Regions from separate parts of the Streptomyces sp. NPDC005898 genome, predicted to be linked through region 1. Evidence: riboswitches for the same ligand, from Rfam matches in the RefSeq annotation. Region 1 holds a riboswitch; each other region holds the start of a gene.
What was found. Region 1 has a riboswitch for cobalamin ahead of ABZ385_RS13050 (ABC transporter substrate-binding protein). Riboswitches for the same ligand answer to the same signal wherever they lie in the genome.

Region 1 (7,287 bases):
GCCGACCTCTACACCAGCCGCAGCCTGGCGGACACCCTGCAGGCCGCCGCGGACGGCATCGTGACGCATCTCGGGTACGGGCTCGCCGCCGTCAACCTGGTGCGGCCCGACGGTGATCTGGTCGTGGCCGCGCTCGCCGGCGATCCTGGGGCCGAGGCCGTGATGACGGGCCGCGTCGGCTCCCGTGAGTCCTGGGAACGCCGGCTGGCGATGGGCGAGGACTGGGACCTGCTGCGCTTCATCCCCCACACCGAGGGCTGGGTGCTCTTCGACGACGACGTCCCCCAGTGGCGCACGGACGGCCCCTTGCCCCAGCGGGAACAGGAGTGGCATCCGGAGGACCGCCTCTACGCCCCGATGTACACGGCCGGCTTCCGCAACGAACTGATCGGTGTCATCTCGGTCGACCTGCCGCGCAACGGACTGCGGCCCGGCCCCCAGACCCGCGGCCATCTGCGCCGCTACGCCTACCACTGCGGCACCGCCATCGGCAATGCCCGGTTGCGGGCCAACATGCAACGCGCGCTGGTCCGCCTGGAACGCGAACAGCAAGCCCTGCGCGCCAGCGAGGAGTCCTTCCGCCAGGCGTTCGAGTACGCCCCTTCCGGTGTCGCCATCGCCGAACTGGGCGGTGACCGTAACGGCAGGCTGCTCCGGGCGAACGACGCGTTGTGCACCATGCTCGGCCGCCCCGCCTCGGCGATGCGGCGGCACTCCTTGGCCGATCTCGTCCACCCGGAGGACATCGGGACTCTGCTGCGCGTGGCTCCCCAGGGCGGGTACGGAGAAGTCCGGCTGGCCCGGCGTGACGGCACCTACGTACCGGTGAGGCTGCGTACCTCGATCGTGGCCGACGTGTCCGACGGCCCGATCTTCCAGCTGTCCCACATCGACGAGATCCGCCCGGCCCCCAGCCCCGAACCGACGGTTCCGGCACCTGTCGGTGCCGCGCGGACCGAGTCGTTCGGCTCACCGGAGGGCAGGGAGCCGAACGAGCAGGCCACGGGCGAAGACGCGCAGACCGTGCGGTGGGCGCTGCCCTTTCCGACACGCCTCGGGCGCGGCTGGTCGCGCCGCTTCCGCCCGGACGGCGGGACCGGACGGTAGGGCGCCCCCTTCAAGGGCCGGTCGTACGCGCCTGGCCTCGGCCGGGGGCTCGGGTTCGTAGGAAGCGGATCGACGGGGCCGGGGGGCTGCCGTCCTGGGGCGGGTCCCCCGGGGTGACCACCGCGCGTACCCCGTAGACCTCGGCGATCAGTTGCTCCGTGATCACCTCCGCCGGGGTGCCCGCCGCGTACGCCGTGCCCTCCTTCAGGATCAGCACGTGGTCGCAGTACATCGCCGCCAGATTGAGGTCGTGCAGCGCGATCACGCTGGTGAGGGGGAGTTCCGCGATCAGTGCGAGCAGTTCCAGCTGGTGCTGGACGTCCAGGTGGTTGGTCGGTTCGTCCAGGAGGAGTTCGCGGGGTTCCTGGGCCAGGGCGCGGGCGATCTGCACGCGCTGGCGTTCGCCGCCGGACAGCGTGTGCCAGGACTGGGCCGCCCGCTCGGTGAGGCCCGTGTGCTCCAGCGCCTCCCGCACCGCCCGCTCGTCCTCGGGCGTGGGGGCCGACCACGCGCGGCGGTGCGGGACGCGACCCAGGCGTACGACATCTCGTACCGTCAACTCGACCTGCGTGGACGCGTGTTGCTCGACCACGGCGATGCGGCGCGCCACCGCCCGGCGGGGCGTGTCGGCGAGCGGACGGCCGTCCAGGGTGACCACCCCGGCGGCGGGCGCGAGGACTCCCGCGAGGAGGCGCAGCAGCGTGGACTTGCCGGAGCCGTTGGGGCCGAGGAGGCCCACGGTGGCGCCGGGCGGCGGGGCGAGGCTGACGCCGTCCACCACGAGTCGGCCGCCGGCCTCGCGGGCGACACGGTCCGCGCGCAGGCCGCGCCCGGTCCCGACCGGCCCTTCCCGACCCCCGGTCCCAGCCGGCCCTTCCCGACCCCCGGTCCCAGCCGGCCCTTCCCGGCCCCCGATCCCGGCCAGCCCTTCCCGGCCCCCGGTCCCGGCCGGCCCTTCCCGACCCCCGGTCCCGGCCGGCCCTTCCCGACCCCCGGTCCCGGCCGGCCCTTCCCGACCCCCGGTCCCGACCGGCCCTTCCCGGCCCCCGGGTCCGCGCACCGTGTCGGGCGTCGTCTCGGGCCTCACCTCGTCCGACCTCTCGGGCCTCACGTCGTCGCTCCCCGCGTCCGGTACAGCACCAGCACGAACGCCGGTACGCCGATCAGTGACGTCACCACACCCACCGGGACCTCCTGGGGGTCCAGGGCCGTGCGGGCCAGCGTGTCCACCCAGATCAGGAAGAGCGCCCCGGCCAGTGCCGTGACCGGCAGCAGGCGGGCGTGGCCGGCGCCGGCGAACGCGCGGGCCGCGTGCGGCAGGACCAGGCCCACGAAGCCGATGGCGCCCGCCGAGCTGACCAGCGCGGCGGTCAGCAGCGCCGTCACGCAGAGCAGCACGAGCCGGGTGCGCGCCACGTGCACGCCCAGCGTCGCCGCCGCCTCCTGGCCGAACGCGAAGGCGTCGAGCGTACGGGCGTGGCCGAGGCAGACGACCAGCGCCACGGCGAGGACGGCGCCGCACAGCCACACGTCCGTCCAGCCCGCCCCGCTGAGCGAGCCCAGCAGCCAGAACAGCACGCCCCTGGTGGTCTCCGCGTCGCCCGCCGTGAGGACGACGAACGACGTCAGGGCGGAGAAGAGCTGCAGCGCGGCCACGCCGGACAGCACCACCCGGTCCGTCGTCCCGCCCAGCGTGTGGCTCAGGAGCAGGACGAGCGCGAAGGACAGGAGCGCGCCCGCGAAGGCCCCCGCCGAGATGGACACCGCTCCCCCGCCCACCCCGAGGACGACGACCGCGACGGCCCCCGTGGACGCCCCGGACGACACCCCGAGCACGAAGGGGTCCGCGAGGGGGTTGCGGAGCAGGGACTGCATGACCGCCCCGCACACCGCGAGGCCCGCGCCGCAGACGGCGGCGAGCAGGGTGCGGGGCATCCGCAGGTTCCAGACGATGCCGTCCCTGAGGGGGGTGAGGCGCGACTCGCCCCAGCCGAGGTGCGCGGCGAGCACCGACCACACGTCGGGCACGGAGATGTCGGCGGGGCCGATGGTGACGGCGAGCGCCACGGACAGCGCGAGCGCCGCGCACGCGGCCAGCCACAGCAGCCCCTGCCGGGCGGGTGCGGCCACGCTCATGTGGTGAGCCCGAACTTCCGCAGCCCGGCCGCCACTTGCTCGATGCCGTCGACGGTGCGGATCGTGGGGTTCATGGCCTGGCCGCTGAGCCGGACGTACCGTTTCTTCCTGACGGCGGTCAGGTTCTTGGTCGCCGGGTTGGTCTCCAGGAACCTGATCTTCGCCTCGGCGCTCTCGGCCGACTGCGACCTGCGGGTGAGGTCGCCGAGGACGAGGACGTCGGGGTCGCGGTCGGCGACGGTCTCCCAGTTGATCTGGGGCCACTCCTCGCGGGTGTCGTGGAAGGCGTTCTTCGCGCCGAGTTCGCGGGTGATGATGCCGGGCGCGCCGCAGCAGCCCGCCATGTACGGGGCGTCGGAGTTGGCGAACCAGTACAGGATCGTCGCGTCGGACGCCTCGACGTCCTTCGTGGCCTTCGTGACGCGGCCCTTCAGGTCGGCGATCAGCCGCTCGCCGCGCTGGCGCACGCCGAACACCTTCGCCAGGTCGCGGATCTCGCCGTAGACGGTGTCCATGGTGAGGGTCCGCACGCGTTTGCCGTCGCCGCCGCCGTCGTTGTCCTTGCCCGCGCAGTCGGTGGGCGAGACGTAGACGGGCACGCCGAGGTCGGTGAACTTCGCGCGGTCGGCGACGCCGCCCTTGCCGACGGTGTAGAGGAAGGAGGCGCTGACGAAGTCCGGTTCCTTGGCGAGGACCTTCTCCAGGGAGGGGTAGCGGTCGGCGAGCCGCTCCACCTTCGCGTTGTCCTTCGCCAGGTTCTTCGCGACCGGGTCGGTCCAGGTGCCGGTGCCGGCCATGCGGTCGGCGAGCCCGAGGGAGAGCAGGATCTCCGTGGAGCCCTGGTCGAGCGAGACGGCGCGCTGGGGCGGGGCCGTGACCCGCACGTCCTTGCCGCATGAGGCGACGGTGACGGGGTAGCCGTCGGCGCCCTTGCCCGCGGGCTCCGGCGCCGAGCCGCCGCCGCAGGCGCTGAGCGCGAGCGTGCCGGCCATGAGGAGTGCGGCACGGCGCAGGACGGATGTACGGGCTTTCGAGGACACGCGATCCCTTGAGTGTCACGGCTCATACGCGGAGCCTGGTCTGCGTCACGACCTTCGCCGCCCGGTGTGCGGGCGAAGGCGCCAGCAGGTCTTCGGACTCGGGATCAACCGGGCGGGGCGCCTTCCCGGGCGTCGTGAGACGCCCAGTGGCCGTGGCCCCGCCCGTCCCCCTCACCGCTGCGCGTCAGTTCCGGATTCGCACCGGATTCCCTGGCCCAGGTGTGGGTTTGACTGGCTTGCGCAAGTTATCACGCGTGCTCACGGGGTCGGTCCGGGCCTCGGCTCGCCCCGGTAGGAGCCGAAGGACCAGTGGTTTCCCTCCGGGTCCGCGACGGCGAACTCTCGGCCGCCGTACGGTTTGTCCTCGATCTCGGCGATGACCCGCACGCCCGCCTCGGTGAGCCGGCGGTACAGGTCCTCCACCCGGTCGGTGACGACGTAGGCGCTCGCGGTGCCGGGTGTGCCGCAGGTGCCCTCGGTGGCGGGGTCGTGGGAGCCGAGCATGACGCCGCCGCCCTCGGGCCAGTCGAGCTGGGCGTGCACGACGCGGCCGCCGTCCTCGTGGACGGCCGTGCGCAGGAAGCCGACGGTGCCGACGAGGAAGTCGATCAGCGCGGGGGCGTCCTCGGCCTGGAGGCCCGGCCAGATGGTGGGGGCGGGCGCGCCGGGCGCGGGCGCGCCGGGGGTGGGTGCGCTGGAGGCGGGCGCGCCGGGGGTGGGCGCGCTGGAGGCGGGTGCGTTGGAGGCGGGGGACGGTGCGGGGTTCGGTGTGGTGTTGGTCATGTCCCTCACTCTTCGCCCTCGCCGTGCGCCTCGGCTTGGATGTTCCGGCACTCTTCGGCGAGCCAGCCGGTGGGGCTCGTCCCCGTGTACCGGCGGAAGTCGCGTACGAGGTGGGAGTGGTCGCAGTAGCCGGTGTCGGCCGCGACCCGGGCGAGGTTCGGCGGGCCGCCCGCCGCGACGGCGCGGACCACGGCGTCCTTCGCGTGCTGGAAGCGCATCAGGCGGGCGGCCTGCTTGGGGCTCAGCCCGGTCTCGGCGCGAAAGAGCGCGGTCAGGCGGCGTTCGCTGAGCGCGACGTGCCGGGACAGGGCGCCCAGCGTGTCCGCGCCGCGGTGCCGGGCCAGCCGGGCCCAGGCCTCGGCGACCTCGGGACGTACGGTCCCGGCGGTACGGTCCGTGGCCGCGCGCCGGCGCAGGTAGGCGGAGAGGGCGGCGAAGCGGTCCTCCCAGCGGTCCAGCTCGCACAGCCGCTCGCGGAGGTCGCCGGCGCGCTCGCCGAACACGTCGGTGCCGGCGACGACGGACTGTCCGGTCAGCGCTCCGGCGGGCAGGCCGAGGAGGGCGCGGGCCGCCAGCGGGTGCACGGCGAGCTGGATGCCCGCCTCGTGCTCGGGCTGGACGACGTACACGGGGCTCTGGTGCAGGCCGCCCACGACGATGTCGGTGCGGGTGGCGTCCGGGCCGGTCGCCCGGTCGGGGGTGTCGCCGCCGGCGATGGCGCCGTCCAGCGAGAAGATCACCGTCAGGTGGGGCGAGGGCAGGCCCCGGTGCAGGGCGGGGCGCTGTCCCGCGGTGCGGTAGCCGACCGCGGAGACGACCATGCCGTCGAGCCGGGGGACGGCCCTGACGAACTCACGGGAGCCCATGCGGCCAGTATGGGCGATGCGACCGCTCCCCGCGGCGGCCCCAGCCGCCCGCGGCGGCCCCCGCCGTCCCCGCTGGCCCAACGCCGTCACCGCCGGCGCCCGCCCTCCCCCGGGTCCGGCGTCCCTCTCCCCTACCCGCCTCCGCCTCCCCCCATGCCGCCGCCGCCCGGTGACGTCGATCATGGGAATCGGCCCCCGGGGGCCCATAGAGTTGCGCGCCGCTCCGAACGGGGCGCACACCGCTCTCAGGGAACGGCAGGGACGCAGAGACATGGCAGCAGTACGGGTGAAGAGCAGGCCGGCCCTCATCGGCGCCATGGGCGCGCTGGCCGCCGCCGTCCTCGCGGGCAGCGCGCTGTGGCCGACGGACCAGGCGAGCGCCGCCGACACCTCGGCGGCCACCGCCCGCGAGCTGTCGCACTGGCCGAAGCCGGTCGCGAAGCGGCTCGGCGAGGTCATCGCCGCGAACGACCACAAGGGCGCGTACGCCGTCTTCGACGCGGACAACACGACGTACCGCAACGACCTGGAGGAGTCGCTGCTGCCCTTCCTGGAGATGAAGGGCGTCCTGACCCGCGAGACCATGGACCCGTCCCTGAAGGTCATCCCCTTCAAGGACAAGGCCGGGCACAAGGAGAGCCTCTACAGCTACTACAACCGGCTGTGCGAGGTGGACGACCAGGTCTGCTACCCCTGGGCCGCGCAGATCTTCTCCGGATTCACGCTGAGGGAACTCAAGAAGTACGTCGACGAGCTGCTGGCGTACGGCAAGCCGATCCCCGCCGAGTACTACGAGGGCGGGAAGCCGACGCGGACCGAGGTGAAGCCGCCGGAGTTCTCCCCGGGCATGCGGCAGCTCTACCGGACGCTGCGGGCGCACGGCATCGAGGTGTACGTCGTCAGCGCGGCGGCCGAGGACCTGGTGCGCATGGTCCTCGCGGACCCGAAGTACGGCTACGGCGTGCGGCCGCAGAACGTCATCGGCGTCTCGCTCCAGCTCAAGGACCGCGGGACCGGTGACGTCACCACCTCCCGCAAGGAGATCGCCGAGGGCCGCTTCGGCGAGAAGGAGCGGGCGCGGCTCGCCGGGCGCGAGCTGACGCCGAACCTGTGGGCGCCGCTGACCTGGTTCGAGGGCAAGCCCGCGGCGATCAACACCTACATCGACGAGTGGCGGAAGCCGGTCCTGGTGGCCGGGGACACCCCGGTCAGCGACGGCCCGATGCTGTTCCACTCCGCGGACGTGGAGCACGGCGGCGTACGGGTGTGGGTCAACCGCAAGGACGCGTACATGAAGCAGCTCGACGGTATGAAGGAGGAGAACGCGCGGCGCCAGCGGGAGTTGGGCCAGAAGG
Region 2 (7,287 bases), on a different contig from region 1:
CGGCATCGACTTCCACCCGACCGACCGCCGCGTCCTGCTCGGCCACCACTTCGCGGCGATCGCGGGCGCGGGCCCACTGGTCGGGCCGGTACTGGCCGCCCAGATGGGGTACCTGCCCGGCACCATCTGGATCATCGTCGGCGTGATCTTCGCGGGCGCCGTGCAGGACATGGTGGTGCTGTTCTTCTCGACGCGGCGGGACGGCAGGTCGCTCGGGCAGATGGCACGGGAAGAGATCGGGCCGTTCGGCGGGGCCGCCGCGCTGCTCGCCGCGTTCGCCATCATGATCATCCTGCTGGGTGTGCTCGCCCTGGTGATCGTCAACGCCCTCGCCGCGTCCCCGTGGGGCACCTTCTCCATCGCGATGACCCTCCCGATCGCCCTGTTCATGGGCTTCTACCTGCGCGTCCTGCGTCCGGGGCGGGTCAGCGAGGTCTCCCTCATCGGCGTCGCGCTGCTGCTGGCCGCGCTGGTCGCCGGGCGCCGGGTCGCCGAGTCCTCGCTCGCGGACACCTTCACGCTCGCCCCGTCGACGCTGGTGATCTGGCTGGTGGCGTACGGCTTCATCGCCTCGATCCTGCCGGTGTGGATGTTGCTCGCGCCGCGTGACTACCTCTCCACGTTCATGAAGGTCGGCACCATCCTGCTGCTCGCCCTCGGTGTCGTGATCACGCTGCCGACGCTGCGGATGGACCCGGTGACCGACTTCGCCTCGCGCGGCGACGGACCGGTCTTCGCGGGGTCGCTCTTCCCGTTCGTCTTCATCACCATCGCCTGCGGGGCCCTGTCCGGCTTCCACGCGCTGATCTCCTCGGGCACGACGCCGAAGATGATCCAGAAGGAGACGCAGGTCCGGATGATCGGGTACGGCTCCATGCTGATGGAGTCGGCCGTGGCGATCATGGCGCTCGTCGCCGCGTCGATCATCGATCCCGGGCTGTACTTCGCGATGAACGCGCCGGCGGGGGTCGTCGGGGACACCGTGCAGGAGGCGTCGAAGGCCGTCGCGGGCTTCGGGTACTCCCTCTCCCCCGCCGACCTCGCGCAGGCCGCCAAGGACGTGGAGGAGTCCTCGCTACTCTCGCGCACGGGCGGCGCGCCCACGCTCGCGGTCGGCGTCTCCGAGATCTTCTCCCAGGTCACGGGGGGCTCACTGCGGGCCTTCTGGTATCACTTCGCCATCATGTTCGAGGCGTTGTTCATCCTGACCGCGCTCGACGCGGGCACGCGCGTGGGCCGCTTCATGCTCCAGGACATGCTCGGCAACGTCTGCGAGCCCTTCAAGAGGGTGAGCTGGAAGCCCGGTCTGGTGCTGACCAGCGCCGCCGTCACCGGTCTCTGGGGGTACTTCCTGTGGGTCGGCGTCCATGAGCCGCTCGGCGGGATCAACCAGCTCTTCCCCGTCTTCGGCATCGCCAACCAGCTCCTCGCCGCCGTCGCCCTGACCGTCTGCACGACCCTGCTGGTGAAGTCGGGGCGCCTCAAGTGGGCCTGGATCACGGGAGTCCCGCTCGCCTGGGACGTGACGGTGACCCTGACGGCGAGCTGGCAGAAGGTGTTCTCCGGCGACCCCCGGGTGGGGTTCTTCACGCAGCGCTCCCGCTACCGGGACGCCATCGAGGAAGGTCGGATCCTGCCGCCCGCGAAGACCATGGACGACATGCACACCGTCGTCACCAACTCCGCGGTGGACGGCGTCCTTTCGGCGGTCCTCGCCCTGCTCGTCGTCGTCGTGATCGTCGACGCGGCGCGGGTGTGCGTACGGCATGTGCGCGACCCCGCCGCCACCGCGCTGCACGAAGCGCCCTACGTGGAATCGAAATTGACGGTATGAGCGTTGACGGCATGAGCGCTGACGGTACGGGCGTGGTGGTGCGCGCCATGACCATGGCCTCGCGCGGGCTGCGCCGACTGCGGTGGTACGTCCGCGAGTTCACCGGGGAGTCGGCGTACGAGCGGTATGTGGCGCACGTACGCGAGGCGCATCCGGCCGCGCCGGTGCCCAGCCGCCGCGCGTTCGAGCGCATGCGGACGGACCGCCAGGAGTCGGACCCCCGGCAGGGGTTCCGCTGCTGCTGAGCAGGCACGTCGACCAGTCCGTTATCCGGACAGGGGTTCCATACAGCGAGACTGTGGCTTAGATTTCCCGCACGTTAAGCATGGGATAAGTGAGGGAACGGAGCCGCGACATGTCAGATGCGCCTGAAGTGAACAGACCGGTGGTCACACCGGTCCGCGTGGTCATCGCAGCCTGCCTTGTCGCGCCCTTCGTGGCAATGCTCTGGGTGAGTTCATACGCGAAGGTCGAACCGACCTTCATCGGCATCCCGTTCTTCTACTGGTACCAGATGCTCTGGGTGATCATCTCCACCCTGCTCACGATGACCGCGTACAAGCTGTGGCAGCGCGACCAGCGCGCCCGCAAGGAAGGTGGGCGGTCATGAAGGACGGGGTCAACGGCGTCGCGCTCGCCGTCTTCATCTTCTTCTTCGTCGCGGTCACGGTCATGGGCTTCCTCGCCGCCCGCTGGCGCAGGGCCGAGAACCAGAGCCTCGACGAATGGGGCCTCGGCGGCCGGTCGTTCGGCACCTGGGTGACGTGGTTCCTGCTCGGCGGCGACCTCTACACCGCGTACACCTTCGTCGCCGTCCCCGCGGCGATCTACGCGGCGGGCGCGGCCGGCTTCTTCGCGGTGCCGTACACGATCCTCGTCTATCCGCTGATCTTCACCTTCCTGCCGCGCCTGTGGTCGGTCTCGCACAAGCACGGCTACGTGACGACCTCCGACTTCGTGCGCGGACGGTTCGGCTCCAAGGGGCTCTCGCTGGCCGTCGCGGTCACCGGCATCCTCGCCACGATGCCCTACATCGCGCTCCAACTGGTCGGCATCCAGGCCGTCCTGGACGTCATGGGCGTCGGCGGCGGGCCGGACACCAACTGGTTCGTCAAGGACCTGCCGCTGCTGATCGCCTTCGCGGTGCTCGCCGCGTACACCTACTCCTCGGGGCTGCGCGCACCCGCGCTGATCGCGTTCGTGAAGGACGGTCTGATCTACCTCGTCATCGTCGTCGCGATCATCTACATCCCGATCAAGCTCGGCGGCTTCGACGACATCTTCGCCAAGGCCGGTGACGCCTTCGCGCAGACCAACCCGGCGACCGGCAAGCCGCGCGGCGCGCTCGCGCCCGCCGAGGCCGGCCAGTGGACGTACGCGACGCTCGCGCTCGGCTCGGCCCTCGCGCTGTTCATGTACCCGCACTCGATCACCGCGACGCTCTCCTCCAAGAGCCGCGACGTGATCCGGCGCAACACCACCATCCTGCCGCTGTACTCGCTGATGCTCGGCCTGCTCGCCCTGCTCGGCTTCATGGCGATCGCGGCCGGGATCAAGGTGGACAACGGCCAGCTGGCGATCCCCCAGCTCTTCGAGACCATGTTCCCCGACTGGTTCACGGGCGTGGCCTTCGCGGCCATCGGCATCGGCGCGCTGGTCCCCGCGGCCATCATGTCGATCGCGGCCGCGAACCTCTTCACCCGCAACATCTACAAGGACTTCCTCAAGCCCGACGCGACGCCCGAGCAGGAGACCAAGGTCTCCAAGCTGGTCTCGCTGCTGGTGAAGGTGGGCGCGCTGGTCTTCGTCCTCACCATGGACAAGACGGTCGCGATCAACTTCCAGCTCCTGGGCGGCATCTGGATCCTCCAGACCATGCCCGCGCTGGTCGGCGGCCTGTTCACCCGCTGGTTCCACCGCTGGGCGCTGCTCGCGGGCTGGGCGGTCGGCATGGTCTACGGCACGCTGGCCGCGTACGGAGTCGCCTCGCCGACGCAGAAGCACTTCGGCGGTTCGTCCGACTCGATCCCGGGCATCGGCGAGATCGGCTACATCGGCCTCACCGCGTTCGTCCTGAACGTGGTCGTGACGGTGGTCCTCACCTTCGCCATGCGGGCGCTGAAGGCCCCCGACGGCATCGACGAGACCTCCCCCGAGGACTACACCGCGGACGCGGGCGACCCCGGCGTCGTCGAGGAGCTGCCGCCGGCGACCGCGGGCGCCGCGCACTGAGCACGACCCCGTGACACAGGGCCGCCGTGACCGACGACCCGTGACGAAGGGCCGCCGGAAAATCGGCGGCCCTTCGCCGTGCCCGTGTTGCACACTGCGCCGCATGGACATCACCGCCCTCACGATCAGACCCGCGCACCCCGACGAGTACGAGGCGCTCGGCGCCCTCACCGCACAGGCCTATCTCGCCGACGGCCACCTGGACTTCGGGGCGGACGACCCCTACCTCGCGGTGCTGCGCGACGTGGCGGCGCGCGCGGCCGCGGCCGAGGTCCTGGTGGCCGCGGCGGACGGCAAGGCGCTCGGCTGCGTCACCTACGTGCCGTCCGGCGGCCCGATGGCCGACATCGCCCGCACCGGCGAGGCCGAGATCCGCATGCTGGCCGTCTCCCCCGAGGCCCGTGGCAGGGGCGTCGGCGAGACGCTCGTACGGGAGTGCGTGCGGCGCTCCCGGGACGCGGGCCGCACCGGGCTCGTCCTGTCCACCCAGACGTCGATGCGCACCGCCCACCGGCTGTACGAGCGCCTGGGCTTCCGGCGCACGCCCGAGCGCGACTGGAGGCCCATCGAGACGGTGCCGCTGCTGGCGTACATGCTGACGCTGTAGGCACCGCACCCCGCGAGCCGACACAAGATGTGGGCCCGCCTCCAGGGCCCGGCACAAGATGTATGCTCGTGCTCGCTGTCGCCGCAGGGGAATCCGGTGCAAGTCCGGAACTGTCCCGCAACGGTGCATGTGTACGCATTCGGCGTACGCGGAGTCCGAGGACCTGCCGGCAGCGCACCCGTACCGTCCGGTCCGGGTGCCGACCGTCCGGGCCTCGTGGAGTGGGCCGGTGGACGCGGTACGCCGCCCTGCCCGGGTGCGCCCGTGTGCGCCCATCCCTCCCCCCTGGCCCAGAGCCGAGCGAGGGAGTGCCCCCACGTGACCATCGCGCCTGCCGAACCCGCGTCAGCGCCGTCGACGCCTTCGACGCCTTCGGTGCCGACCCTTCAGGACGCCGAAGGAACCGACGGGCCGGGGACCGCGCTGCTGCGCACCCTGACCGACCTCACCGCCGACCTGCCCGACGCCGACCCCGGCCGGGTGGCCGCCGCCGCGCTGCGCGGCCGCTCGGCGCGGGCCGACGAGGCCGAGCTGCGGGAGCTGGCCACCGAGGCGGCCGCGGGGCTCATCTCCGAGGACCCGGCGTACTCCAAGCTGGCGGCCCGGCTCCTGTCGATCGGCATCCGCGAGGAGGCGGCGACGCAGGGCGTGCGCTCCTTCACCGACTCCGTCGCGGTCGGCCACCGCGAGGGCCTGATCGCCGACCGCACGGCGTCCTTCGTGACGGCGCACGCGGCCCGGCTCGACGCTTTGGTGGAGGGCGCGCTCGCCGACGGCGCCGACTTCCGCTTCGAGTACTTCGGCCTGCGCACCCTGCACAGCCGCTATCTGCTGCGCCACCCGATCACCCGGCAGGTCATCGAGACCCCGCAGCACTTCATGCTGCGCGTGGCGAGCGGCCTGGCGGAGGACGGCAGCGAGCGGGCGCTGGACGAGGTCGCCGCGCTGTACCGCCTGATGAGCCGCCTGGACTATCTGCCGTCCTCGCCGACGCTCTTCAACTCCGGCACCCGCCACCCGCAGATGTCCTCCTGCTACCTCCTCGACTCCCCGCTGGACGAGCTGGACTCCATCTACGACCGCTACCACCAGGTCGCGCGGCTCTCCAAGCACGCGGGCGGCATCGGACTCTCGTACTCCCGCATCCGTTCCCGGGGTTCGCTGATCCGCGGCACGAACGGGCACTCCAACGGCATCGTGCCGTTCCTGAAGACCCTGGACGCCTCGGTCGCCGCCGTGAACCAGGGCGGCCGGCGCAAGGGGGCCGCCGCGGTCTACCTGGAGACGTGGCACTCCGACATCGAGGAGTTCCTGGAGCTGCGCGACAACACCGGTGAGGACGCGCGCCGCACGCACAACCTCAACCTCGCGCACTGGATCCCGGACGAGTTCATGCGCCGGGTCGCCGCCGACCAGGACTGGTCGCTGTTCTCCCCGGCCGACGTGCCCGAGCTGGTCGACCTGTGGGGCGAGGAGTTCGACGCCGCCTACCGCGAGGCCGAGGCCGCCGGGCTCGCGAAGAAGACCATCCCGGCCCGCGATCTGTACGGCCGCATGATGCGCACCCTCGCGCAGACCGGCAACGGCTGGATGACGTTCAAGGACGCCGCCAACCGCACCGCCAACCAGACGGCGGAGCCCGGCCACACCGTGCACTCCTCCAACCTCTGCACGGAGATCCTGGAGGTCACGGACGACGGCGAGACGGCCGTGTGCAACCTCGGCTCGGTGAACCTCGGCGCCTTCGTGGACGCGGCGAGCGGCGACATCGACTGGGAGCGCCTCGACGAGACCGTCCGCACCGCCGTCACCTTCCTCGACCGCGTCGTGGACATCAACTTCTACCCGACCGAGCAGGCGGGGCGCTCCAACGCCAAGTGGCGCCCGGTGGGTCTCGGCGCGATGGGCCTCCAGGACGTCTTCTTCCGGCTGAAACTGCCCTTCGACTCCCCCGAGGCGCGTGCCCTCTCCACCCGCATCGCCGAGCGGATCATGCTCGCCGCGTACGAGGCCTCCGCCGACCTCGCCGTCCGCAACGGCCCGCTCCCCGCCTGGGAGAAGACCCGCACCGCGCGGGGCGTGCTGCACCCGGACCACTACGGCGTCGAGCTGACCTGGCCGGAGCGGTGGGCGGCGCTGCGGGAACGTATCGCCGAGACCGGCATGCGCAACTCGCTGCTGCTGGCCATCGCGCCGACCGCCACCATCGCCTCCATCGCGGGCGTGTACGAGTGCATCGAGCCGCAGGTCTCCAACCTCTTCAAGCGCGAGACGCTCAGCGGGGAGTTCCTCCAGGTCAACGCCTACCTCGTGCAGGAGCTGAAGCGGCTCGGCGTGTGGGACGCGCAGACCCGCGAGGCGCTGCGCGAGGCCAACGGCTCGGTGCAGGGCTTCGGCTGGATCCCCGAGGACGTCCGCGCGCTGTACCGCACCGCGTGGGAGATCCCGCAGCGCGGTCTGATCGACATGGCCGCCGCGCGCACCCCGTTCCTCGACCAGGCGCAGTCGCTCAACCTCTTCCTGGAGACGCCGACCATCGGCAAGCTCTCCTCGATGTACGCCTACGCCTGGCAGCGGGGTCTGAAGACCACGTACTACCTGCGCTCGCGCCCCG
Region 3 (7,287 bases), on a different contig from region 1:
AAGAACAACCGGGCCTTCTCCATCTCGCCCCAGTCCACCCACGACGGGGGATGGCTGGTGGCCGCCAGATACTCCCTGGCGACGTGCGGCAGCCCGTCCGGCAGGGGAGCCCCGGCGGTGGAGACGTACCGCATCAACGTGTTGAACTTGCCGACCTCCCCGCGCTCGAAGAGCGTGGCGACGGTGGCGTCGGCCAGTTCGTCCCCGGGGTCGCGCAAGGCGTTCATCGACGCCTCCGTGTACAGCATGACAGGGCTCCTCGTCTTCCAAGGTGACGGCCACGGCCTCGGGGGAGGGGCCGAGGACCGGGTGGCCACCGCGGCCGGTGGGTGCCGTCTCGCGCGTGGTTCAGGACAGGCGGGCCGCCGCCGCGTGCGCCAGGTCGGTCAAGGCCTTGGCGGCGGGTGTCGGCAGGTCCGCCTCGTGCAGGGCGTCCAGGGCCTCCTCGACCCGGACGGAGATCATGTCCTCGACGCGGTCGGGCGCCCCGAGCGCGCACATCACCTCGCGTACGGTGTCCAGATCCGCCGCGTCCGAATCGGGCCGGCCCAGCAGGGCGCGCAGCTGCTCCCGTTGACCGGGTCCGGCCAAGCGCCAGGTCTCGGCCAGCAGGGCCGTCGGCCGGTGCCCGCGCACGTCGTCGGCGTTGGCCTTGCCGGTGTGCTCGGGGTCGCCGAACAGGCCGAGCAGGTCGTCGCGCAACTGGAACGCCTCGCCCAACGGCAGGCCGTACGCGGTATAGCCCGCACGCAGCCGGCCGGCCGCACCCGCCAGCGCCCCGCCGATCAACAGGGGCTGCTCGACGGTGTACTTGGCGGTCTTGTACCGGATCACCTTCAGCGAGGCCGTGGTGTCGGGGTCGGCTCCGGTGCGCAGGATCTCCAGGCACTCGCCCGCGATCAGCTCCCGGGCCAGCGCCGACCACAGGGGGCGGGCCCTGGCCAGATAGGCGGCGGGCAGACCGCTGGCGGCGAACAGCTGCCCGGCCAGCCCCATCAGCAGATCGCCCACCAGCATCGCCAGCGACCTGCCGTCGGCCGACGCGCGGGGACGGTCGGGCACACAGTCCCGCAGGGCCACCTGGGCGGTGGGGCGGCCGTGCCGCAACGGGCTGTCGTCGATGAGGTCGTCGTGCACGACCGCGGCGGCGTGCACCAGCTCCATCGAGGCCGCAGCCCGCACCAGCGCGTCACTGTCGGGCTGGCCCACCCCGCGCCAGCCCCAGTAGCAGAAGGCCGCCCGCAGCCGCTTGCCGTCCGCGACGGCCGCCTCCAGCTGCTCGGCCACCGGATGGAGAAGCGGATCGACGTCCGCGAAGCGTTCGGCCTCCTGGCCGACGAACGCACGCAGCACCGCGTCGACACGGTCCTTGAACCGTGCGGGTTCCCACAGGTCAGAGGCCATCGGCGGCCCGCCGGGCCAGCGCGCGCCGGGCCAGGATCTCCAGGTGGGCCGGAGGCACCGCCGCGTACCGGTCCCGCACCAGGCGCCCGCGCGCCAGCAGATCGTGCTCGGCGTCCGCCGCCAGGTCCGCCGCGTCCGAGCGGTGCAGCAGCCCTCGTACCGTCCCCACCGCCGTGCCCAGCGTGCTGACCCCGAGGTCGGCCAGCCCCGCCGCCAGCAGCACCGCCCGTTCACCGAGGCCGACGATGCGGCTCGCTTCCCGCGTCATGACATGTCCCCCTGAAGCACATTCCGCCGGGGCACATCCGCCCGGCGGCCGTCTCGTGTCGCCGCTCACAGGATGACCACACGCCGGGCGCGGCCCGGCCGGAACTCACGATCGAGTGAACGCCGCGCTTCGTGTTGCCGACCCGCCGCACGGGCGTTGCTGGAGCGAACCGGGAGCCCTCGTGGGGCCGTTCCCGCAGGGTGCCGGGTACGTCTGACCACGATCGGAATCGCCCGGGCAAGTTGTCAGGCCCCTCCGTCGCGCACTAATGTCACCACGCCTTGGTGAACGGGAAATCCGGTGTGATGCCGGTGCGGCCCTCGCCACTGTGATCGGGAAGTCCGGCTCCAGCCCTCGCGGCAGCCACTGGGCACACACGTGCCCGGGAAGGCGGAGTCCGGTCGGTACGACCCGTCAGCCAGGAGACCGGCCAAGGCACGTTGTCCATCCACGAGGTGCTGGAGAGGGTCTGCTGAGCCATGCACATAGCCGAGGGTTTCCTCCCGCCGGCGCACGCGATCGCCTGGGGCGTAGCGTCCGCGCCGTTCGTCGTCCACGGAGTCCGTCGTCTGACCCGTGAGGTCAAGGAACACCCCGAGAGCACCCTGCTCCTGGGAGCCGCCGGGGCCTTCACCTTTGTTCTCTCCGCCCTGAAGATCCCGTCCGTGACGGGCAGTTGCTCGCATCCGACGGGCACCGGACTGGGCGCGATCCTGTTCCGGCCGCCGATCATGGCGGTGCTCGGCACCATCACGCTGCTGTTCCAGGCCCTGCTGCTCGCCCACGGCGGGCTCACCACCCTGGGCGCCAACGTGTTCTCCATGGCGATCGTCGGGCCGTGGGCCGGATACGCCGTCTACCGGCTGCTCAGGCGGTTCGACGTACCGCTGATGGCCGCCGTGTTCTGCGGGGCCTTCGTCGCCGACCTGTCCACGTACTGCGTCACCAGCGTCCAGCTGGCCCTGGCGTTCCCGGACCCCGGCAGCGGCTTCCTCGGCGCGCTGGGCAAGTTCGGCGGGATCTTCGCCGTCACGCAGATCCCCCTCGCCGTCAGCGAAGGCCTGCTCACCGTCCTGGTCATGCGGCTGCTCGTGCAGTCCAGCCGGGGCGAACTCGCGCGGCTCGGCGTGCTGCCGCAGGGCAAGCGGCCCACCATGCCGCACGAGACCTCCGCGATGGGGGAGACCCCCGCGAAGCAGCAGACGCAGGAGACGCAGGAGACGCACAGGGAGGCCAGCGCCTGATGAGCCGGAACACGAAGATCAACATCCTGCTGCTCGTGGTCGTGGCGGCGCTCGCGGTGCTGCCCCTGGCGCTCGGGCTCGGCGACCACAAAAAGGAACCGTTCACCGGTGCCGACGCCCAGGCAGAGACGGCGATCACCGAGATCGAGCCGGACTACAAACCGTGGTTCTCGCCCCTGTACGAGCCGCCCTCCGGCGAGATCGAATCCGCGCTCTTCGCCCTCCAGGCGGCCCTCGGCGCCGGTGTCCTCGCGTACTACTTCGGTCTGCGCAAGGGCCGCAGGCAGGGCGCCGAACGCCGGCAGGCGCAGGAGGCGCGCGCCGGGCAGCCCCCGGGGGACGAGGCCGCCGAGCCCGGGCCCGGGCAGCTCTGACCGGCAGTGCTGCCCATCGACGTGGCGGCGCACAGCAGTCGCTGGCGCCGCCGCCACCCCGTGGACAAGGCCGTGCTCGGGCTCGGCCTCACCCTCCTCGCGATCTCCCTGCCGCCCTGGCCGGGCGCCGCCCTGGTCGCGGCCACCGCGCTCGTCCTGCTGCTCGGCCCGGCGGGTGTGCCGCCGCGCAAACTGTGGCGCGCCTACCGCGTGCCGCTCGGCTTCTGCGTCACCGGAGCGCTGACCCTGCTCGTCCAGCTCGGCGGCCCGGACGGCTTCGTCACCCTCGCGGAGTCGGGTCCCGCGCGGGCGGGGGGCCTGCTCCTGCGCACCTCGGCGGCCTCGCTCGGCGTGCTCCTGTTCGCCTTCACCACCCCCATGTCGGATCTGCTGCCCCGCCTGGTCAAGGCGGGCATCCCGGCGCCCGTCGTGGACGTCGCCCTGGTGACCTACCGGATGAGCTTCCTGCTCCTGGATGCCATGACCCGCATCCGCCAGGCGCAGGCGGCACGCCTCGGCCACACCACACGGGCCGCCACCTGGCGCTCCCTCGCGGGTCTGGGCGCCACGTCTTTCGTGCGGGCCTTCGACCGGGCGAGCCGGCTGCACGGCGGACTCGCCGGACGCGGCTACGACGGCACCTTGCGGGTGCTGGTGCCCGAGGCCCGCGTCTCGCGGCGGTTCGTGGGAGCGGGCGTGGCACTCCTGGCGGCCCTGACCGCCCTCACCTTCGTCATGGAAAGGCTTCTTGGATGAGCGAGCCCCTGCTGGTGCTGCGCGGCGCCTCCTACGCGTACGAGGACGGGCCGGCCGTCCTCAGCGACCTGGACTTCGACGTCACCGAGGGCAGGGCACTCGTGCTGCTCGGGCGCAACGGCAGCGGCAAGACGACCCTCATGCGGCTGCTGAGCGGCGGCCTGCGACCGGACACCGGTCACCTGACGGCCGACGGCACCCCGGTCACGTACGACCGCAAGGGCCTGACGCGGTTGCGGACCACCGTTCAGCTGGTCGTCCAGGACCCGGACGACCAGCTGTTCGCCGCCTCGGTCGAACAGGACGTGTCCTTCGGGCCGCTGAACCTCGGCCTGCCCGACACCGAGGTCCGCGCACGCGTCGCCGAGGCGCTCGCGGCCCTGGACATCAGCGCCCTGGCCGACCGCCCCACCCATCTCCTCTCCTACGGCCAGCGCAAACGGACCGCGATCGCGGGCGCCGTGGCGATGCGCCCCCGCCTGCTGATCCTCGACGAACCGACGGCGGGCCTGGACCCCGACGGCCAGGAGCGCCTGCTCGCCACCCTCCAGGGCCTGCGGGACACCGGGACCACCGTGGTCATGGCCACCCACGACGTGGACCTGGCCCTGCGCTGGGCGGACGACGCGGCACTGCTGACGCCCTCGGGGGTACGCACCGGCCCGGTGGCGGAGATGCTGGCCCGCCGGGACCTGCTGGCCCAGGCCGGGCTGCGCCTGCCGTGGGGCATCGCCGTCGCGGAGCTGCTGCGGGCGCACGGGCTCCCGGCCGGAGCGGGGGAGGGCCCGCGCACTCCAGAGGAGCTCGCGGCCCTGACCTGAGAGCGGCCGACGGCACCCCTGACCTGCGGCGACGAAAGGGCGCCGGATAGAATTGCCGGCGAGTGCCCTTGTCCTCACCTGCCGCGCGGGGCTCCCCTGACGGCCGAGCCCCGAAAAAGATCACTTCCTTGAGCATCGATGAAGCCATAGAGGCGCCGCTTTCGCCTGCCCGGCCCCGCGTCCTCGACCGCCTCGCGGGCCGCGCCCCGGCCCCGCCGCCGCCGCGCACCGCCGCCCACAGCGCCGGCGCCGTCACCGCCGTCCTGCTGGCCCTGGTCGCCGTGGGCTCGCTCCTCCACGAGCCCGTGCTGATACCCCCGCTCGCGGCGTCGGCCGCGATCATCCACGGTGCGCCCGGACTGCCGCTGGCCCAGCCGCGCAGCGTGGTCGTCGGCCACCTGCTGTGCGCCGGTGTCGGATACGGGGTGCTCGGCCTGGCGGGCGGTTCGCCGTGGGCGGCGGCGGTAGCGGCCGGGATCGGCCTGGCCGTGATGACGGTGGCCCGCACCCCGCACTCGCCCGCGTGTGCGACCGCCGTGGTGATCGTCCTGCACGCGCCGGCGCCCTGGACCTTCGTACCGCTGCTCCTGGGGTCGGCCGTCCTGCTCGTCGCGACCGGCTGGGCCGCCTCACGGGTACGCCCCGGCAGCCCCCGCTACCCCGCCTATTGGTGGTAGACCCGGTCCCTCTGCCGGTGCACATCCCTCGCCTGGCGCCCCTTTTGCGAGCATCTGCGCTCTATGTCGCTTAACGTGCCTCCATGATCACCACAGACAGAGACTCCCGTCAGAGGCATCGGCGTCTGCCGGTCGTGCGCGGCGCCGGACTGGTGTGCGCGGCGGCCGCGGCGGCGGCCCTGCTCACCGGGTGCGGCGACGACGACGGAAACGACACGAAGAGCGACGCGGCCACCGCGCGGGCAGCCGCCGTCACCTCCTCCGTCTCGGGGAGCGGCTCCCCCCTGACCGAGGACCAGGACGAGCGCAAGGCGCTCGTCCCGAAGGTGAAGACGGGCCACGAGGAGGCCCTGCGCACCGCGGTGGGCGCGGTGGACGGCTCCAAGCCGGTCTCCGTCGAACTCAAGGGGCCGGCGGAGACTCCCCGGTGGGAGGCCGAGGTGGCGACCGGCGACGGCGCCAAGCACCTGCTCGACATCGACGCGGTCACCGGCAAGGCCGGCAAGGCCCGGGCCGACGCGGACCAGGACGCCGACGACAAGCGGGAACTGGCCGACCTGCTGAAAAAGGCCACCGTCACCGCGGAGCAGGCCGCCCGGACCGCCACCGACAAGACCAAGGGCACCGTCAGTTCCGTGGAACTCGACGACACGGACGGCGGCGCGCCGAAGTGGTCCGTCGACGTCGTGACGACCGAGGACTGGAACAAGACGACGTTCGACATCGACGCGACCAACCGCAAGATCCTGCGGGAACACGTCGACAAGGACTGACCCCACGGACGCGGACCGCACGCGGGACGGCACACGCCGGACCGCGTGCGCCGGACCGCGTGCCGCGCGCCGTGGGGCCGGCCGTCAGTCCCTGCCGATGACGACCACTTCGTCCTCGTCCGTCCAGCGGCGCCGCTCGTGCTTGGACGGGTTGATCCGCACCCCGTAGCCGAGGCTCATCGACGGGTCGCCGTGCGTCCGGTAGCCGATGGCGCACTCCTGGCGCCGGCGGGCCGCCGCCACGACCGTGGCGAAGGACGTCTCGCTCCCCGGCAGCACATAGTCGGTGGCGGGCCGCAGGCGGACGCCGGTGCCGTCGGCCGAGAACAGCTCCTCGAACACCGCTGCCAGGTGCCGGTTCTGGGAGATCTGTGCCATGAGCAGACCGATGAGCTTGCCACTGATGATCACGTCGGCGCCGGGGCCGATGGGGGCCAGCGCCCGGTTGCGGTCGTCGACCAGCTCGGTGACGACCGGCAGTTCGCGCCCGGTCGTCTCCTCCAGTTGACGCAGCAGCAGGAGGGTCACGAGCGTGCGGTTGTCGGGGTCGTCCGGCGACGGGCCGGGAGCGGGATCCCGACCGAGCACGATCACGCTGTCGTAGGAGCAGACGTCCAGGCGGCGCAGCGTCTCGGGGCGGGTGACATCCCCGTCGTGCAGGGTCAGGCTCAGCTCGTTGCCGCTGTCCGCGTCGGCCTCGTTCACCTGCCGCACGGTCGCCTCACCGTGGTCGGTCACCACGTCGACGGCCGATCCGGGACGGGAGCGGCGTCGCAGCTGGTCGACCATGAGCGGCGCCCGGCGGTTCCAGCCCAGGAGGAGGACCCGCTCCGCCCGCGCGGGAGTCGGGGGGCCGGACGCCATGACCGCCTCCTCGACCAGCTCGGCGCAGTCGTCGAGCCAGACCGTGTCGTCGTCACGGGAGACGACGATGAGCAGGTCGTCCGGAGCGATGAGCGTCTCCGGCGCC
Region 4 (7,287 bases), on a different contig from region 1:
GGAAGCCGCTCCAGCGCAGCTCCGCGGGCAGGTGCCGCATGTCGTTGAAGAAGACCAGCGAGGCGGGGCGCCCCGGCGCGTAACGGATCACGGTCAGAGCCGCGTTGCCGTGGTGGAGGCCGAGCCAGCGCCACGGCGGTGCGTCGAGGGCGTCCCGCACGAGCCAGCCGATCAGGAAGTTGTGCGTGACCAGCAGCTCGTGGCGCGGCTCGGCGCCGGGCACCGGGCCGGTGAACCGTTCCAGGGCGGCGCGGGCCAGCGCGGGCCCGCCCTCCCGCTCATCGGCGGGGAACCGGGCCAGCCGCTGGAGCGTCGACTCCGCGCTGTCCGCCGGGAGTTCGTCCCGTGCCGGCATGTACGGGATGTAGTCCCCCGCGGCCTCGCAGCGGTGCAGGGGCACCCCGTCGAGCCGCTCCCCGACCAGCCGGGCCGTCTGCTCGGCCCGGGGCAGCGGCCCGTGGTGGATCGCGGAGAGGGGTACGCCCCGCAGCCGCTCCCCGAGCAGCGCGGCCTGGCGCCGCCCGGCCTCGGTCAGCTCGCTCTCGTCGGCGGTGGCCTCACCGTGCCGGGCGAGATAGAGGTGCCGGACGGCGCTCCCGGTCATGCCCGCGGGCCCTCGTCCTCCAGATTGCCCTCGGTCTCCAAGTAGGCCTGCCGCAGCGCTTCGAGGACCGCCGGGTCGGGCTTCGCCCACATGCCCCGCGACTGAGCCTCCAGGAGGCGCTCCGCGATGCCGTGCAGCGCCCAGGGGTTGTTCTCCTGGAGGAACTGCCGGTTGGTCGGGTCCAGGACGTAGGTCTCCGTGAGCTTGTCGTACATCCAGTCGGCGACGACGCCCGTCGTGGCGTCGTACCCGAACAAGTAGTCCACGGTCGCGGCGAGTTCGAAGGCGCCCTTGTAGCCGTGGCGGCGCATCGCCTCGATCCACTTGGGGTTGACCACCCGCGCGCGGAACACCCGCGAGGTCTCCTCGACCAGGGTGCGCGTGCGGACCGTCTCGGGACGCGTCGAGTCGCCGATGTACGCCTCGGGGGCCGTGCCCCGCAGGGCGCGCACGGTCGCGACCATGCCGCCGTGGTACTGGAAGTAGTCGTCGGAGTCCGCGATGTCGTGCTCGCGGGTGTCCGTGTTCTTCGCGGCCACCGCGATGCGCTTGTACGCGGTCTCCATCTCGGCGCGGGCCGGCCGGCCTTCGAGCCCTCGCCCGTACGCGTAGCCGCCCCACACCGTGTAGACCTCGGCGAGGTCCGCGTCCGTGCGCCAGTCGCGGGAGTCGATGAGCTGGAGCAGCCCCGCGCCGTACGTGCCCGGACGCGAGCCGAAGATGCGGGTGGTGGCCCGGCGCTCGTCACCGTGCTCGGCCAGGTCGGCCTGGGCGTGGGCGCGTACGTAGTTGTGCTCGGCGGGCTCGTCCAGCGAGGCCGCGAGGCGCACCGCGTCGTCGAGCAGGCCGATCGTGTGCGGGAACGCGTCGCGGAAGAAGCCCGAGATGCGCAGCGTCACGTCGATGCGCGGGCGGCCGAGGTCCTCGTACGGGATGGCCTCCAGGCCGGTGACGCGGCGCGAGGCGTCGTCCCAGACGGGGCGGACGCCGAGCAGCGCCATCGCCTCGGCGACGTCGTCGCCCGCCGTGCGCATCGCGCTCGTGCCCCACAGGGACAGGCCGACGGAGGTGGGGTAGTCGCCGTTGTCGTTCTTGTACCGCTCGATGAGCGAGTCGGCGAGGGCCTCGCCGGTCTCCCACGCGAGGCGGGAGGGCACGGCCTTGGGGTCGACGGAGTAGAAGTTGCGGCCCGTCGGCAGGACGTTGACCAGGCCGCGCAGCGGGGAGCCGCTGGGCCCGGCGGGGACGAAGCGGCCCTCCAACGCGCGTACCGCGTTGTCCAGTTCGGCCGTGGTGCCCTCCAGGCGGGGCACGACCTCGCGGGCCGCGAACTCCAGGATGGCGGCGACCTGCTCGCCCTGGCCCGCGGCCACCGAGGCCACGGCCGCGGGGTCCCAGTCGGCGTCGTCCATCGCCTGGACCAGCGCACGGGCCTTCTCCTCGGCCTCGTCGGCGCTCACGCGCGTCGCCGCGGACTCGTCCAGGCCGAGCGCCTCGCGCAGGCCGGGCAGGGCGGAGGTGCCGCCCCAGATCTGGCGGGCGCGCAGGACGGCGAGGACGAGGTTGACGCGGTCGGCGCCCGCCGGGGCGGTGCCGAGGACGTGCAGACCGTCGCGGATCTGCATGTCCTTGATCTCGCAGAGCCAGCCGTCGACATGCAGCAGGAAGTCGTCGAAGCCGTCGTCGTCCGGGCGGTCCTCCAGGCCCAGGTCGTGGTCGAGCTTCGCGGCCTGGATGAGCGTCCAGATCTGCGCGCGGATCGCCGGCAGCTTCGCCGGGTCCATGGAGCTGATCTGCGCGTACTCGTCCAGGAGCTGCTCCAGGCGCGCGATGTCGCCGTAGGAGTCGGCGCGGGCCATCGGCGGCACGAGGTGGTCGATGAGCGTGGCGTGCACGCGGCGCTTGGCCTGCGTGCCCTCGCCCGGGTCGTTGACCAGGAACGGGTAGATCAGCGGCAGGTCGCCGAGCGCGGCGTCGGGGCCGCAGGCCGCCGAGAGGCCCGCGTTCTTGCCGGGCAGCCACTCCAGATTGCCGTGCTTGCCGAGGTGGACCATCGCGTCGGCGCCGAAGCCGCCGTCGGCCGCGGGGGCCGCGATCCAGCGGTAGGCCGCCAAGTAGTGGTGCGAGGGCGGCAGATCGGGGTCGTGGTAGATCGCGATGGGGTTCTCGCCGAAGCCGCGCGGCGGCTGGATGAGGATGAGCAGATTGCCGCGCCGCAGGGCGGCCAGCACGATGTCGCCCTCCGGGTCGCCGCCCTCGCCCACCCGCGAGCGGTCCAGGAACATCTCGCCGGGCGGCGGCCCCCAGTGCTGCTCGACGGAGTCCCGCAGCTCCTGCGGCAGCGTCGCGTACCAGCGCTTGTAGGCGGCGGCCGGGATACGGACGGGGTTGGCGGCCAGCTGCTCCTCGGTGAGCCACTCCTGGTCGTGGCCGCCCGCGTCGATCAGCGCGCGGATCAGCTCGTCGCCGTCGCCCGAGACGAGGCCGGGGATGTCGGCCTCGGGGCCGAAGTCGTAGCCCTCGGCGCGCAGCCTGCGCAGCAGCGCGACCGCGGAGGCGGGGGTGTCCAGGCCGACCGCGTTGCCGATCCGCGAGTGCTTGGTCGGGTACGCGGAGAGCACCAGCGCGAGGCGCTTGTCGGCGGCCGGGATGTGCCTCAGGCGCGCGTGGCGCACGGCGATCCCGGCGACCCGGGTCGCCCGCTCGGCGTCGGCGACATAGGCGGGGAGCCCGTCCTCGTCGATCTCCTTGAACGAGAACGGCACGGTGATGAGGCGCCCGTCGAACTCCGGCACCGCGATCTGGCTCGCGGCGTCGAGCGGAGAGACGCCCTCGTCGTTCTCCTCCCAGGCCGAACGCGACCCGGTCAGGCACAGGGCCTGGAGGATCGGCACGTCGAGCCCGGTCAGCGCGCCCGCGTCCCACGACTCGTCGTCACCGCCCGCGGAGGCCTCGGCGGGCTTGGTGCCACCGGCGGCGAGGACCGTCGTGACGATGGCGTCGGCGGGGCGCAGCGCGTCGATCAGCTCGGGCTCGGGGGCGCGCAGCGAGGCCACGTACAGCGGCATCGGGCGGGCGCCGGCGTCCTCGATGGCGCCGCACAGGTCGTTGATGAACGCGGTGTTGCCGCTCATGTGGTGGGCGCGGTAGTACAGCACCGCGACCGTGGGGCCCTCGATGTCGCGGGCGGCGCGCTCCAGCGGGCCCCAGGACGGCGCGGGCGCCGGCGGGTCGAAGCCGTGGCCGGTGAGCAGCACGGTGTCGGAGAGGAAGCGGGCCAGCTGCTCCAGGTTCGCCGGGCCGCCGTGCGCGAGGTAGGCGTGGGCCTCGGCCGCGATGCCGACGGGCACCGTCGAGGAGGCCATGAGTTGGGCGTCGGGTGCCTGTTCGCCGGTGAGCACGACCACCGGCAGGCCGCTGGCGATGAGCTGGTCCAGCCCGTCCTGCCAGGCGCGGACACCGCCGAGGAGGCGTACGACGACGAGGTCGGCGCCCTCCAGGAGCGAGGGCAGCTCGGCGAGGTCCAGGCGGGAGGGGTTGGCGAACCGGTAGTCGACCGGACCCCCCGCCGCACGGGCGCTGAGCAGGTCGGTGTCGGAGGTCGACAGCAGCAGAAGCATGCGGGCGCAGGCCTTCCTCGGGGTGTCCGCGCCCCGGGTGGTCGTATGGACGGCAGGAGTTCCTGGCTCGCCCCACCTCGGTGGGGCTCACAGTGGCGGGACCGCGCCGGATTCGCACCGGCCTTCCTCCCTCGGGTCCTGGTGGACCCACGCCGTCGCTGGCGTCGGCGGACCTGGCGGGCCGCCGCCTGCATAGTAAGTCCTGCCCGCCGCCGGTGGGGCGGCCGCCTGCCGGGACGGCCCGTCTCGGGAGGCGACCGGCCGGATCGGCGTGGGTATGCTCGCCGCCATGCCGCCCAGCCGAGCACCTTCCATGAACCAGGGCGAATCCCCCATACGTGACCGGATACGCGACCGGGGCGACGCCTGCCCCGGGGCCCTGCGTCTGCACCGCGCCGACGACGGCGCGCTGGCCCGACTCCGGGTGCCCGCAGGGCTCTTGACGGTGTGTCAGGCGCTGGCGCTGGCCGACGCGGCTGAGCGTCTCGCGGACGGGAACCTCAGCGTCACCTCGCGCGGCAACATCGAGCTGCGCGGCCTCGGCGAGAGCTGCGGCGGCGAACTCTCCGCGCTCCTCGCGGACGCCGGCCTGCTGCCCTCCGAACGCCACGAGCGCGTCCGGAACATCGTGGCCTCCCCGTCGGCGGGACTGGACCGACTCGGCCACGCCGACGTGCAGTTGTGGGCCCGCGAGCTGGACCGGCTCCTGTGCGGGCAGGACTGGACGACAGCGCTTTCCGGCCGCTTCCTCTTCGTCCTCGACGACGGGCGCGGGGACGTCGCCGGACTGGGCGGCGATGTGACCTTGATCGCAGAATCGGGCGGTACGGCGCAGATACGGGTCGGGGCCGGCGTCCGGCGGCTCCCGGGCCCCGACGCGCCGCGCGCCGCCCTCGCCGCGGCCGGTGCCTTCCTCGCCGCGGCCCGCGAGGCGGGCAACGGCGCGTGGCGGGTGACGGAACTGCCGGCCGGGCGGGGCGTGAACCTGGCGGAGGCGTTGGCGGCGGCGGGCCTCACGACAGAGCCCGTGACGCCGGACGCCTCGCCGAGCGGGTGCGCCTCCGTCGCCCGAACGCCGACCGGGCCGGCCGGGCCGGCTTCTGCGGCGCCTGCGGCTTCTGTGGCGTCTGTGGCGTCTGTGGCGCTTGGGGCGTCCGCGCCGTCTGCGGCGTCTGTGGCGCCTGGGGCGTCCGCACCGTCCGTCCCTGTGCCTGTGCCCGTGCCTGCCCCTGTCTCTGGGCCGACGGTGCCGGTCTCCGGGCCGGCCGAGCAGGCTTCCGAGCCGGCCACGCCGATCTCCGATCCGGCCCCCGCGCCGACCAACCCGCCCCTCGCGCCGACCGACCCGGCCCCCGGACCGGCGGAGCCGATCTCCGCGCCGCCCGACCCAACCCCCGCGCACAGCGCCCCGGCGGCCGCCGCCCCGCCCGTCCCCGGCGTCATCGGTGACGCCGGCCTGGGGTACGCGGTCGTGGTGAGTGCCCGGCTGGGCCGGGTGAGCGCCGCGCAGTGGCGGGTCCTGCTCCCCGCGCCCGGTGGGGAGATCCGGGTCACCCCGTGGCGCGGCTTCGTCGTCCCGGGCTTCGCGGACGAGGCCGCCGCGCGCGAGCGGCTGCGCGCGCTGGCCGACGCCGGTTTCCTCACCGACCCCCGCTCGCCCTGGCTCGGCGTCGGCGCCTGCACCGGACGCCCCGGCTGCGCCAAGTCCCTCGCCGACGTCCGCGCGGACGCCGTCCCCGGCGCCGGGGGCCTGCCCGTCCACTGGTCCGGCTGCGAGCGCCGGTGCGGACATCCGCGCGGCGACTGGGTGGACGTACTCGCCACCGGAGAGGGGCGCTACGAGGTGAGCGTGCGCACCGCCGGCACGACGGCACCCGTGAGCGGCAGGACATTGACCGAGACGGTCACGACAGCACGTACGACATCCGCAACCACCACCACAACGGCCACGAGATGAGCGAGAGCACAGTGTTCGACTACGAGAAGGACGGCGCGGCGATCTACCGCGAGTCCTTTGCCACCATCCGCGCGGAAGCGGACCTCGCCGGTCTGCCCGCCGACGTCAGCCAGGTCGCGGTGCGGATGATCCACGCCTGCGGGATGGTCGACCTCGTCCGCGACCTCGCCTTCAGCCCGCGGGTGGTGGCCGACGCCCGCAAGGCGCTGCGCGAGGGCGCGCCGATCCTGTGCGACGCGAACATGGTCGCGAGCGGCGTCACGCGCAAGCGGCTGCCCGCCGACAACGACGTGATCTGCACCCTCACCGACCCCGCGGTCCCCGACCTCGCGGCGCAGCTCTCCACCACCCGCAGCGCGGCCGCCATGGAGCTGTGGCGCGACCGCCTCGAAGGCTCCGTCGTCGCCATCGGCAACGCGCCCACCGCGCTCTTCCGCCTCCTGGAGATGATCGAGGCGGGCGCCCCGCGCCCGGCCGCGGTCCTCGGCATACCGGTCGGCTTCGTCGGCGCCGCCGAGTCCAAGGACGCCCTCGCCGCCAATCGCCTCGGGCTGGAGTACCTGGTCGTACGCGGCCGCCGGGGCGGCAGCGCGATGGCCGCCGCCGCGATCAACGCGATTGCGAGCGAGGCGGAGTGAACACCGAGACCCGGACCCCCAAGGGCAAGCTGTACGGCGTCGGCCTCGGCCCCGGCGACCCCTCCCTGATGACGGTGCGCGCCGTCGAGGTCATCGCCGCCGCCGACGTGATCGCCTACCACTCGGCCCGGCACGGCCGCTCCATCGCCCGCCGGATCGCCGAGAAGCACCTGCGCGCCGACCACATCGAGGAGCCGCTGGTCTACCCCGTCACCACGGAGACCACCGACCACCCCGGCGGCTACCGCGGTGCCCTGGACGACTTCTACGAAGAGGCCGCCGCGCGCCTCGCCGCGCACCTGGACGCCGGGCGCACCGTCGCCGTCCTCGCCGAGGGCGACCCGCTCTTCTACGGCTCCTACCAGCACATGCACAAGCGGCTCGCGCACCGCTACGACACCGAGGTCATCCCCGGTGTGACGTCGGTCAGCGCCGCCGCCGCCCGCCTCGGCGAACCCCTCGTGGAGG

Region 2: another riboswitch for cobalamin. It lies ahead of ABZ385_RS14925 (ribonucleoside-diphosphate reductase subunit alpha); the one in region 1 lies ahead of ABZ385_RS13050 (ABC transporter substrate-binding protein).
Region 3: another riboswitch for cobalamin. It lies ahead of ABZ385_RS05245 (energy-coupling factor ABC transporter permease); the one in region 1 lies ahead of ABZ385_RS13050 (ABC transporter substrate-binding protein).
Region 4: another riboswitch for cobalamin. It lies ahead of cobN (cobaltochelatase subunit CobN); the one in region 1 lies ahead of ABZ385_RS13050 (ABC transporter substrate-binding protein).

The regions. Positions count from the first base shown of each region.
Region 1 covers NZ_JBEXWC010000007.1:254,090-261,376, forward strand. The annotation lists partial or broken gene ABZ385_RS13035 (PAS domain S-box protein) at 1-900, shown strand, start outside; gene ABZ385_RS13040 (ABC transporter ATP-binding protein) at 1,118-1,885, opposite strand; gene ABZ385_RS13045 (iron chelate uptake ABC transporter family permease subunit) at 2,215-3,243, opposite strand; gene ABZ385_RS13050 (ABC transporter substrate-binding protein) at 3,240-4,235, opposite strand; cobalamin riboswitch at 4,349-4,534, opposite strand; gene ABZ385_RS13055 (VOC family protein) at 4,542-5,066, opposite strand; gene ABZ385_RS13060 (helix-turn-helix domain-containing protein) at 5,072-5,932, opposite strand; gene ABZ385_RS13065 (HAD family hydrolase) at 6,204-7,287, shown strand, end outside.
Region 2 covers NZ_JBEXWC010000009.1:59,993-67,279, reverse strand. The annotation lists gene ABZ385_RS14950 (carbon starvation CstA family protein) at 1-1,834, shown strand, start outside; gene ABZ385_RS14945 (YbdD/YjiX family protein) at 1,882-2,079, shown strand; gene ABZ385_RS14940 (DUF3311 domain-containing protein) at 2,190-2,444, shown strand; gene mctP (monocarboxylate uptake permease MctP) at 2,441-4,066, shown strand; gene ABZ385_RS14930 (GNAT family N-acetyltransferase) at 4,170-4,673, shown strand; cobalamin riboswitch at 4,723-4,859, shown strand; gene ABZ385_RS14925 (ribonucleoside-diphosphate reductase subunit alpha) at 4,992-7,287, shown strand, end outside.
Region 3 covers NZ_JBEXWC010000003.1:5,917-13,203, reverse strand. The annotation lists gene ABZ385_RS05260 (oxygenase MpaB family protein) at 1-248, opposite strand, end outside; gene ABZ385_RS05255 (polyprenyl synthetase family protein) at 349-1,404, opposite strand; gene ABZ385_RS05250 (polyprenyl synthetase) at 1,394-1,672, opposite strand; cobalamin riboswitch at 1,938-2,122, shown strand; gene ABZ385_RS05245 (energy-coupling factor ABC transporter permease) at 2,152-2,916, shown strand; gene ABZ385_RS05240 (energy-coupling factor ABC transporter substrate-binding protein) at 2,916-3,290, shown strand; gene cbiQ (cobalt ECF transporter T component CbiQ) at 3,297-4,046, shown strand; gene ABZ385_RS05230 (ATP-binding cassette domain-containing protein) at 4,043-4,867, shown strand; gene ABZ385_RS05225 (HPP family protein) at 4,996-5,544, shown strand; gene ABZ385_RS05220 (PepSY domain-containing protein) at 5,628-6,317, shown strand; gene ABZ385_RS05215 (NAD-binding lipoprotein) at 6,402-7,287, opposite strand, start outside.
Region 4 covers NZ_JBEXWC010000006.1:62,321-69,607, forward strand. The annotation lists gene ABZ385_RS10755 (histidine phosphatase family protein) at 1-604, opposite strand, end outside; gene cobN (cobaltochelatase subunit CobN) at 601-4,224, opposite strand; cobalamin riboswitch at 4,262-4,381, opposite strand; gene ABZ385_RS10765 (cobalamin biosynthesis protein CobG) at 4,514-6,181, shown strand; gene ABZ385_RS10770 (precorrin-8X methylmutase) at 6,193-6,819, shown strand; gene cobJ (precorrin-3B C(17)-methyltransferase) at 6,888-7,287, shown strand, end outside.